One region of the Peribacillus asahii genome, then DNA from elsewhere that is predicted to be linked to it. Evidence: riboswitches for the same ligand, from Rfam matches in the RefSeq annotation. Region 1 holds a riboswitch; the other holds the start of a gene.

Evidence for each region. A riboswitch is a leader RNA that binds a small molecule or an ion and turns the genes downstream of it on or off. The one in region 1 is predicted to bind preQ1.
Region 2: linked by a shared signal. The riboswitch ahead of queC (7-cyano-7-deazaguanine synthase QueC) and the one ahead of BAOM_RS02705 (QueT transporter family protein) in region 1 are both predicted to bind preQ1.

The regions. Positions count from the first base shown of each region.
Region 1 covers NZ_CP026095.1:519,191-523,625, forward strand. Annotated here, with positions in the region: gene BAOM_RS02695 (DUF3006 domain-containing protein) at 1-55, opposite strand, end outside; gene BAOM_RS02700 (RNA-guided endonuclease InsQ/TnpB family protein) at 284-1,411, shown strand; gene BAOM_RS02705 (QueT transporter family protein) at 1,808-2,293, opposite strand; PreQ1 riboswitch class I at 2,302-2,346, opposite strand; gene BAOM_RS02710 (N-acetyltransferase) at 2,572-3,027, shown strand; gene BAOM_RS02715 (sigma-54 interaction domain-containing protein) at 3,277-4,435, opposite strand, start outside.
Region 2 covers NZ_CP026095.1:1,730,976-1,735,410, reverse strand. Annotated here, with positions in the region: gene BAOM_RS08430 (spore germination protein) at 1-251, opposite strand, end outside; gene BAOM_RS08425 (VUT family protein) at 447-986, opposite strand; gene queE (7-carboxy-7-deazaguanine synthase QueE) at 991-1,713, opposite strand; gene queD (6-carboxytetrahydropterin synthase QueD) at 1,706-2,179, opposite strand; gene queC (7-cyano-7-deazaguanine synthase QueC) at 2,184-2,843, opposite strand; PreQ1 riboswitch class I at 2,897-2,939, opposite strand; gene BAOM_RS08405 (toxic anion resistance protein) at 3,006-4,085, opposite strand; gene BAOM_RS08400 (YceG family protein) at 4,104-4,435, opposite strand, start outside.

The DNA.
Region 1 (4,435 bases):
TAAATTCAACGACTGCAAAATCTTCCTCAAATCGATCAATAATTCCTTTTTTCATCCAAAATCGGCAAGGATACCCCTACTTCAATCGTGTGAAGGGCGTTAGCCCAACGATAAGTTGGGGAGGAATTGCCGTCAGATACGGTATGGTACGGTGAAAATCGTAAGATTTTGTGCCATATCAAGTATCTGAAACTTCCGCCTTGCCTCCTCCTTCCTCTGTTTAAGTTATTTACTTTCACTAAAAATTGGTATAATTTAGTTAGTGAAAGGTGGTGTGAAAATAATGTCTACCATTACTGCAAAGATACAAATCTATGTTTCCGATAATCAAACTCAAAGTTTAAGGATAACGACTAGTGCTTATCGCAAAGCTTGTAATTGGTTATCGAAACACATATTTGAAACAAAAAACCTAAACCAAACAAGTCTTAATAACTTGTATTATTCTGATTTGCGAAATCAATTTGGACTAAAAAGTCAAATGGCTCAATCCGTGATGAAAACCGTAATCGCTCGTTACAAGTCGGCTAAATCGAATGGACATGAATGGTCTTTGATTGAATTTAAACTTCCTGAATATGACCTTGTATGGAATCGTGATTACTCACTAACTAAAAATCAATTTAGCGTAAATACATTGGATGGTCGTCTAAAGCTAAATTATGAGCGTAAGGCTATGAAGAAATACTTCAATGGTACTTGGAAATTTGGCACTGCTAAATTAGTGCATAAGTACAAGAAGTGGTTCTTGCATATCCCGATGACAAAAGAGTACCCAGTATTAGGCCTAGCAGATGTAAATAGTATTGTCGGTATTGACTTAGGAATTAACTTTCTTGCTACTACTTATGATAGTCAAGGTAAAACCACTTTCTATAATGGCAACATTGTTAAGCATAAGCGTGGTAAGTTTAAAGCTACTCGCAAACAACTCCAAATGCGACAAACACCATCTGCTCGTAAGAAACTAAAACAAATTGGTTCAAGAGAAAACGGTTATGTAACGGATGTAAACCATCAAATTACAAAGGCACTCGTTGATAAATACCCTAGAGGTACTATGTTTGTTTTAGAAGATTTGACAGGTGTTCGTACCGAGACTGAAAAAGTACGAGTGAAAAACCGCTATGTTTCGGTGTCTTGGGCTTTCTACCAGTTCCGTCAAATGCTTGAGTATAAAGCTGAATTGAATGGACATAAGGTGATTGCGGTAGACCCAAAATATACTTCTCAAACTTGCCCTAAATGTGGACACGTTGAGAAAGCGAATCGCAATAAAACACTACACACTTTTAAGTGTAAAAATTGCCAATACCAATCAAATGATGATCGTATTGGCGCTATGAATCTACACCGTAAAGGCATTGAACATATTGGTGTAGTTACCGCAAGAGTACAGCTCTTGCGGTAGGGGCGAAGTCAACCGTCCTTATGTTCCACCAGGCTAAGGTAGGAGAGATTGCTCGTTCGTACTACTGGGGAGGAACAAGCGTAGTTGCTCTCTATGAGGGTAGAAGCACTGTCAAACTCTGACAGACGCAAGCCCCCACTTCAAACAGACCGTAAGGTCGTTAAGTAGCGGGTTGTTGACTATTTCACCGTCTTTATAAATATTTTAGAACTGTTTTGAAATAGTTAGAGTAATGTGATTACGTGTTAATATATTGAGTAGGAATTTGAAAAAAGTACACATTTTAGTAAATTAAGAAAATGTGAAGATATTAAAAATTTACATATTTATTGAAGGGCAGGTATGAAAAAAAGCTGTCATCTTCGAACGGACGAAGTATTGACAGCCTTTTTCTATTTAGGAAATCCATTTTGAAAATTGAATGCGTTTATTCATGGCATATATAATAGGAGCTCCGATTAGCATGACGGTAAACTCTCCAACCGCTGTTGTGAACCAGCTAAGCCAGAACGGAAATCCTAGTGCAAGATGAAGTTCAAGCGCAATCATAAACATCGTGAATGTGAATACGAGAATATTAATGATCATCAACACTTTAATATTCTTAATATAACGTGAAGCAAAAATCACAATGAGTAGTGCTAGTAAGGACTGTCCAACGCCAAAAATTAAATCGTAAGCAGCCATTGGGGAAAATAAATTGGTAATAAACACCCCAGCTACAATTCCGTAAATATACTTTTTGTTGAATACAATCAAATGATTAAACAGTTCAGGAATCCGAAACTGAATTGCGGAAAAAGCAATTGGGTTAATCACAAGTGAGACAGCCACATACAGGGCTGCTAAAATTCCATTGACTATTAATGTTCTGCTATTCATTGTTGACTCTCTCCCTAGTTTTTTATCGTGGGATGGTTTCGAACCACGTTTTTGAGTGAACGCTCAATGATTAATAGTATAGGATGTAAGCTTATTTCGTCAATAGAATAAGGGACTAGTGTTTATTTCCATAGATAGAGCAATGATAAAGGAAATAATTCTGAGTCATTTCATTGTATATTAATAGAAAATTATGATTTCCATGATTGCTTTATTGACTTTTCTGAAATCTAAAGTATGATTTTAATCATAGTTTCTAAAAAAAAGGTGAGATTAATATGGTGAACATTCGGAAGGCTAAAGCAAGTGATGTAGAGGCTATTTATAGCTTGATTAATATGTATGCTCAACAAGGTCTTTTGCTCCCGCGTACCCGCGAGTCATTGTATGAAAATCTTCAGGCTATCTGCGTGGCAACTATTGATGATCAGGTTGTAGGGGCAGCGAGTCTTCATATATTAGGAAAAGATTTATCAGAGATTCGCTCGCTTGTCGTAGCTGAAGAGGCAAAGGGAAGAGGGATAGGCAAATTACTTGTTGAACAGATTGTAGAAGAAACAAGAAAAATTGAAATTAAAAAGCTCATTTCTCTTACTTATCAAGTTACATTTTTTGAAAAATGCGGATTTCAGGTGATTCAGAAAGATGAGATGCCTCAAAAAGTGTGGAAGGACTGTTTGAATTGCAGCAAGTTCCCAACTTGTGATGAAATTGCTATGGCTATATATCTGTAAAAGAGTTGCTATTTAGTATGCTTCTTTGATTGATAAAGGAATCAATTAACAACCACCTTCGAATATTTTTGAGAGGTGGTTCTTTCGTTGTTTAGGAAGTTATAAAATGCTTAAATTGTGGATAAGCGCTTTCAGCCTCTAGTTTCTCAAGGTTGCGGCCTGCCCAGCCGATGAAGTCCAAGAGCGACTTCATCTTCTAGCTTGTAAGCAGCTGTCGCAGAACAAGGCGCTTTCGCTTTTGTTCTGTGTTTAAGGAAGGAGCTGATTTTTATACTTTTTGAGTTTACGAATGACGGACGGTTGGCTGATGCCAAGAAAGGCAGCCATTTTATATGTTGATTTGCATTGTTGATACGCTTTGGAAATGGTCCATTTTTCTACTTTTTCTAAAATAGTTTTAAGATCATAACTTTCAATCATTGTTTGTTCAATAATAAGAGAGGGTTCTTTTTGTGAAGTCGAGCTTTGATCTATGATAGAAGAAGGAAGAGCACTTGGGAAAATCATTGTTTCATCAGTAGTTAAAATAAGTCGTTCAATAAGATTTTCTAATTCGCGTACATTCCCAGGCCATGTATACTGAATTAAAGCTTCATATGTCGAGGAATGTAATTTTTTATTTGTCTTATACTTCTTATTAATTAATTCGAGATAGTGATTAATTAATAAAGCAATATCCTCTTTTCGGTCACGTAAAGAAGGAATATAAAGTGGAATGACGCTTAATCGATAATATAAATCAAGCCGGAATGTCCCCTTTTGAACCATTTCTTCTAAATGTTGATTAGTAGCCGCTGCAAGGCGGAAATCAATATGGTACTCCTTCGTTCCTCCAATTCTTGTGAATTTTTTTTCCTGCAACACCTTTAATAATTTTACTTGAATGGCCAAAGGCAGCTCTCCAATTTCATCTAAAAACAAAGTCCCATTATGGGCTTGTTCAATTAATCCTTGTTTCCCTTGCTTTAGGGCACCAGTAAAAGATCCTGGTTCATAGCCAAACATTTCTGCTTCGAATAAACTTTCGGGTATGGTACTACAATTCACTTCAATAAAAGGTTCCTTTTTGCGATAGCTTTGGTTATGCAGTTTGCGAGCAAACATACTTTTTCCGACACCTGACTCTCCTAAAAACAACACAGTTGCATCTGACTCAGCAACCCGATGAAGCGTTTTTTCAATGTGCTCCATTTTTTTGCTGCGGTAAATAACCCCTGCTTTCCCACGCAGCTCCTTAACTTCTGTTTGATAGCTTTCTATTTTTCTCTTTAATTGCTCATATTGATGTTGAAGGTTATTAATCTCTGTTTGATCTTGGGCATAGCTAATCACTAAAATAATCTTTCCATCATCGTTAAAAATCGGGTAGGCAGTGGCCATCACTACTTTTCCTGTTATCGTATGCTGC
Region 2 (4,435 bases), 1.2 Mb from region 1:
TCCTCCATCCCTTCGACGTTCGTAATACCCTCTATATAAATAATGGTCGCTCTCGTTTTTCCAAAAAGTAAAAACGTACGGAAAACAACATCTGAACAACGATCATAAACTAAACGAAAAGTTTCGATATTTTTATCGAAATTATCAGAAAGGAAATCTTCTGGCTTAGAATTCTGCTGTTCCTGTTCGTTTTGTAAATTATTCTTTTTGGGCTTGGGTTTCCTTAAAAGTTTATTTATATTTCGAATCAAGTTGCTTCCCCCATTTTTTTGCAGGTGACTATAAGCTCTCTTTTTCTATAGTTCTTCATTAAGGGTAATTTATACAAAACCATTAAGAAATTTCCTGATTCTCCACTGTACTAGTGATTTTCTTCATAAAGAACGGACAGGCGATTAGGGTGAATGAGAAAAGGCTCAGTCATAAGACTGAGCCTCTTCACTATATTAATTAACGACAGTTTTCTTCTCTAAACGAACATATACCTGATTCAAGATGAACGCACCAATCATTTGAACAATTGTTTTGACAATAATTTGCCCTACAATAGCAGCAGGTACAGCTTCCCAAGGTAAAATGTTTGCACCAAATGGGCTTAAACCAATCACAACGAAAATTACCGAATCGAGAAACCCGCCAACAATTCCGCTATAGAATACGCGCCAGCTCATCGGTAACTTCAAACGCGAGTAAATTTCTGTATCCGCAGATTCCGCAACGATAAATGAAAGTGCGGAGGCTGCAACAATTAATAATGTATCCCCTAATGTAAACGATACAGCTGCTGATAAAATGAGCGCTGTCACAATGAATCCATATGTCTTCGCTCGACCATATTTATTTTGAACAAGATCCCGAAAGATAAATGTTGCTCCAATTAACAAGGTTCCCATCGGTACGATAAATACACCAAATTGGAGCGGTGCAAAAGCCGCCGTTACCACGTTCGCAGTCACAATCGATAGTAAATAGAATAATATTCTCATATCTTTATACTCCTCGTTTATTGCCCCAAATATACGTATGCAACTGCGGGAGCACCTTCACATTTGTAACAGTCTGATCTTGCACAACTTTATCAATTAACCAATCATATTTTTGTAGAAGTCTACTAATCAATCTAGAATCGTCCGTCGTCGTACTATCATCATTTCCAACCTGAAAAAAGAACGGAATGTCCGGGTAGCGATGATGCATCGCTTTTCCATACTCATAATCTTCATCATTAAAAATCACAACCTTAAGCGAAACATGGTGTTGATTGTTTTGCAACTTAGTGAAGATTTCATCAAGTATCCCGAAATCTGTTTTCATTCCCGAGCTAGGCGGCTTAGGAGAAATCGTCAGCTCATTGATTTCATAAAACCAATCCTGCCATCTGCTTCCCTGTGTTTCCACGCCCATTTTTATCCCCTGTTCTTTTAAGAGCGCAACTAAACTGCCTAGATTTTTCAGTAAAGCTGGATTGCCGCCCGAAATCGTAACAAAGGAAAAACCATCTCCACCGATTCTTTTCAGTTCATCCCAGATTTCTTCCGCGGTCATCTGAGTAATGTATTCTTTCCCACTTCCATCCCATGTAAAAGCTGAATCACACCAGGAACAAGAATAATCACAGCCAGCTGTACGTACAAACATCGTTTTTTGTCCAATCATAGAACCTTCCCCTTGTATGGTAGGTCCAAAAATCTCCATAACGGGAATTTTACTCATCTTCCATCCACTCCCGTCTTGCTTCCGCATAGCTCGTTGGCGTTTCAAATAGTCGAACAAATTCTACCCGAGCTCCTTTATATTGAGGCTCTTCACGCAGGGCATCCGCCATTTTTTCATATATCCAAACGACCATATTCTCTGCCGTTGTATTCATCAATGGCAGCGTTTCATTTAAATAGCGGTGATCTAAATAAATTTCAATTTTATCTTTCCATATCTGTTTAATATCACCGAAATCCATCATCAAACCGCGGGCATCAGTAAATCCGCTTAAGCCAAAGACAACTCGATACGTATGACCATGCAAGTTTTTACATTTTCCTTCATAACAATGAAGATGGTGAGCGGCATCAAATGTGAATTCTTTACTTACAAGAACGCGCTTCTTATGATAGTTTAATTGATTTCTTTGTATATCTTGATCTAGTTTCTGGAGCTTATCAACAATTCGAAATCCATACATGCCTTTAAGACTCCTTCCGTTTACTTAAATAGTCTACAAGGCCTTTTTGTCTAAGCTTACAAGCCGGGCATTCCCCACATCCATCCGCAATGATTCCGTTATAACACGTTAATGTTTTTTCACGAACAAATTCAAATGCGCCTAACTGATCGGCAAGCTCCCAAGTTTCTTCTTTATTCAACCACATTAACGGTGTATCAATGACAAACGAATTGTCCATTGATAAATTCAATGTCACATTTAACGATTTAATAAACACATCGCGACAATCTGGATAGCCGCTGAAATCTGTTTCACATACACCAGTGACAATATGTTTCGCACCGATTTGGCTCGCAATCACACCGGCAAACGAAAGAAATAGTAAATTACGTCCTGGCACGAACGTCGAAGGTAATTCACCATCTTCACCATCCTTTACCTCAATATCATCACGAGTCAACGCATTTGGAGCGAGTTGATTTAACAAAGACATATCTAAAATATGATGCTTGATACCAAGCTCATTTGCAATATTTTGTGCACACTCAATTTCCAGTCGATGACGCTGATTATAATCAAATGTGACCGCCTCAACTTCAGCAAATCTTTCTAATGCCCAGAACAAACATGTCGTACTATCCTGACCACCACTAAATACAACCACTGCTTTTTCCTTTTTCATTCCTAAAAAACTCCTTTATAACGAAAAAACAGCACCCTAAGACAGAGTACTGTTTCTTCTTAGTTTTTTAAAGAGGGTAGCTAGAACCTCTTCTGCACATTAGCAGATTATTTTAATTCCTCACTTATAGTATAGCGAAACTGCAAGTAATGCAAGCGTTTTTTACCCTTGCGATAGCACCCTTTTCGCCTCTTCTTGAAGAGCTTCTAATCGTTTCTTATCTTCCACTCGCTGCAGCGACTGCTCTTCTTTTACTCTCTTATACTCTACAATTCCTTTTTCGATTGTCGTCCACATCGTCTCAATCGTTTCCATTTTTATGCTGGAGCTGCCTGTTCGCTGAGCAATTTCAACACTTTGATTCATGATATCTGAAGTTACTTCCGTTAACATTTGATTCGCTCTTTCTTCAAAAGCATTTAATGAATCAGAATGTAATTTTTGACGCTTCGCATACACCGTATTAATAATCCCCATTTTAAAAATCGGAATCACCGTTACAAAGTTACTATTGATTTTCGCCATTAAATCATTATTCCCACGCTGCATTGTCTTAATTTGTGGCGCAGCAACAACAGCAACCATTCTTGCTTTCTCTAAATCATCAATCTTCCGTTCTAATAATTCTTGAACTGTTCGTAATCCTTCTAATTCAATGCGCGCTAATTGATCTCCTGTATTCACACGTTCCTCATACTGCGGAATCAGTGTATCTCTTACCTCTTCCAGCTTCATTTCAGCTGCTACGACATATTTCTCTAATTCAAAGTAGTATTGAATATCTTCTTCATACAGTCCTTCTAAATCATTGTTTGCACGCTTTAGTTCGTCTTCCATAATCGCAAATTGGGCATTAATTTTATCTAGTTCACCGCCTAACGTTTGATATTTTTTAAACACATCTTCAATTGTCTTTTTCGCACGCTTGAATAATTTATCAAGAAACCCAGGCTCTTTCATAATTTCATTTCGATCAAAGCGCTTCATTAATTTTTCTAATTGGTTAAGTAAGTCGCTCGATTTCTCAATATTTGTTACCGTCATCGAATGTAAGATTCGATCTGCAAAACGAGATAAACTATCAGCTGGTTCTTTTCCAAGCGTTAATAATTGATGCTGATCTTTAATATCGAGCGATTGAACTAACTGCAACACTTGTGGTTCTTGGCGTAATTGAGCACGTAATTGCTGCGCTGTATTTGGATTTAACTCTTGTTTTTGAAGTTGTAAATCAGCTGTCATGGTATCCCACTCCTATACTTAAAATATTTTTTTAATAATCTTCTTAATAATCGATTCTTCTTTTTCTTGAAACTCCTGTTGAAATTCCACTTCTTCTAACCAATGAACATCATAAAATGATGGATTAATAAACTGTTCAATATCGTTATGTCCGGCTGGATTATACCAAATTACATCACAGCCAAATTCATTTAAAAACAAAAGAAGGGCAGCATCTTCCCTAGAAGGCTCTCCATTCTTCTCCATATTATAAAGAACCAGACGGGGAATTTCTTGAGCATAATCAAACTGTTGCAGCAATTGGAGAACTACTTCCGGCATCATATTAGCCTGTTTAAATAGAAATAACT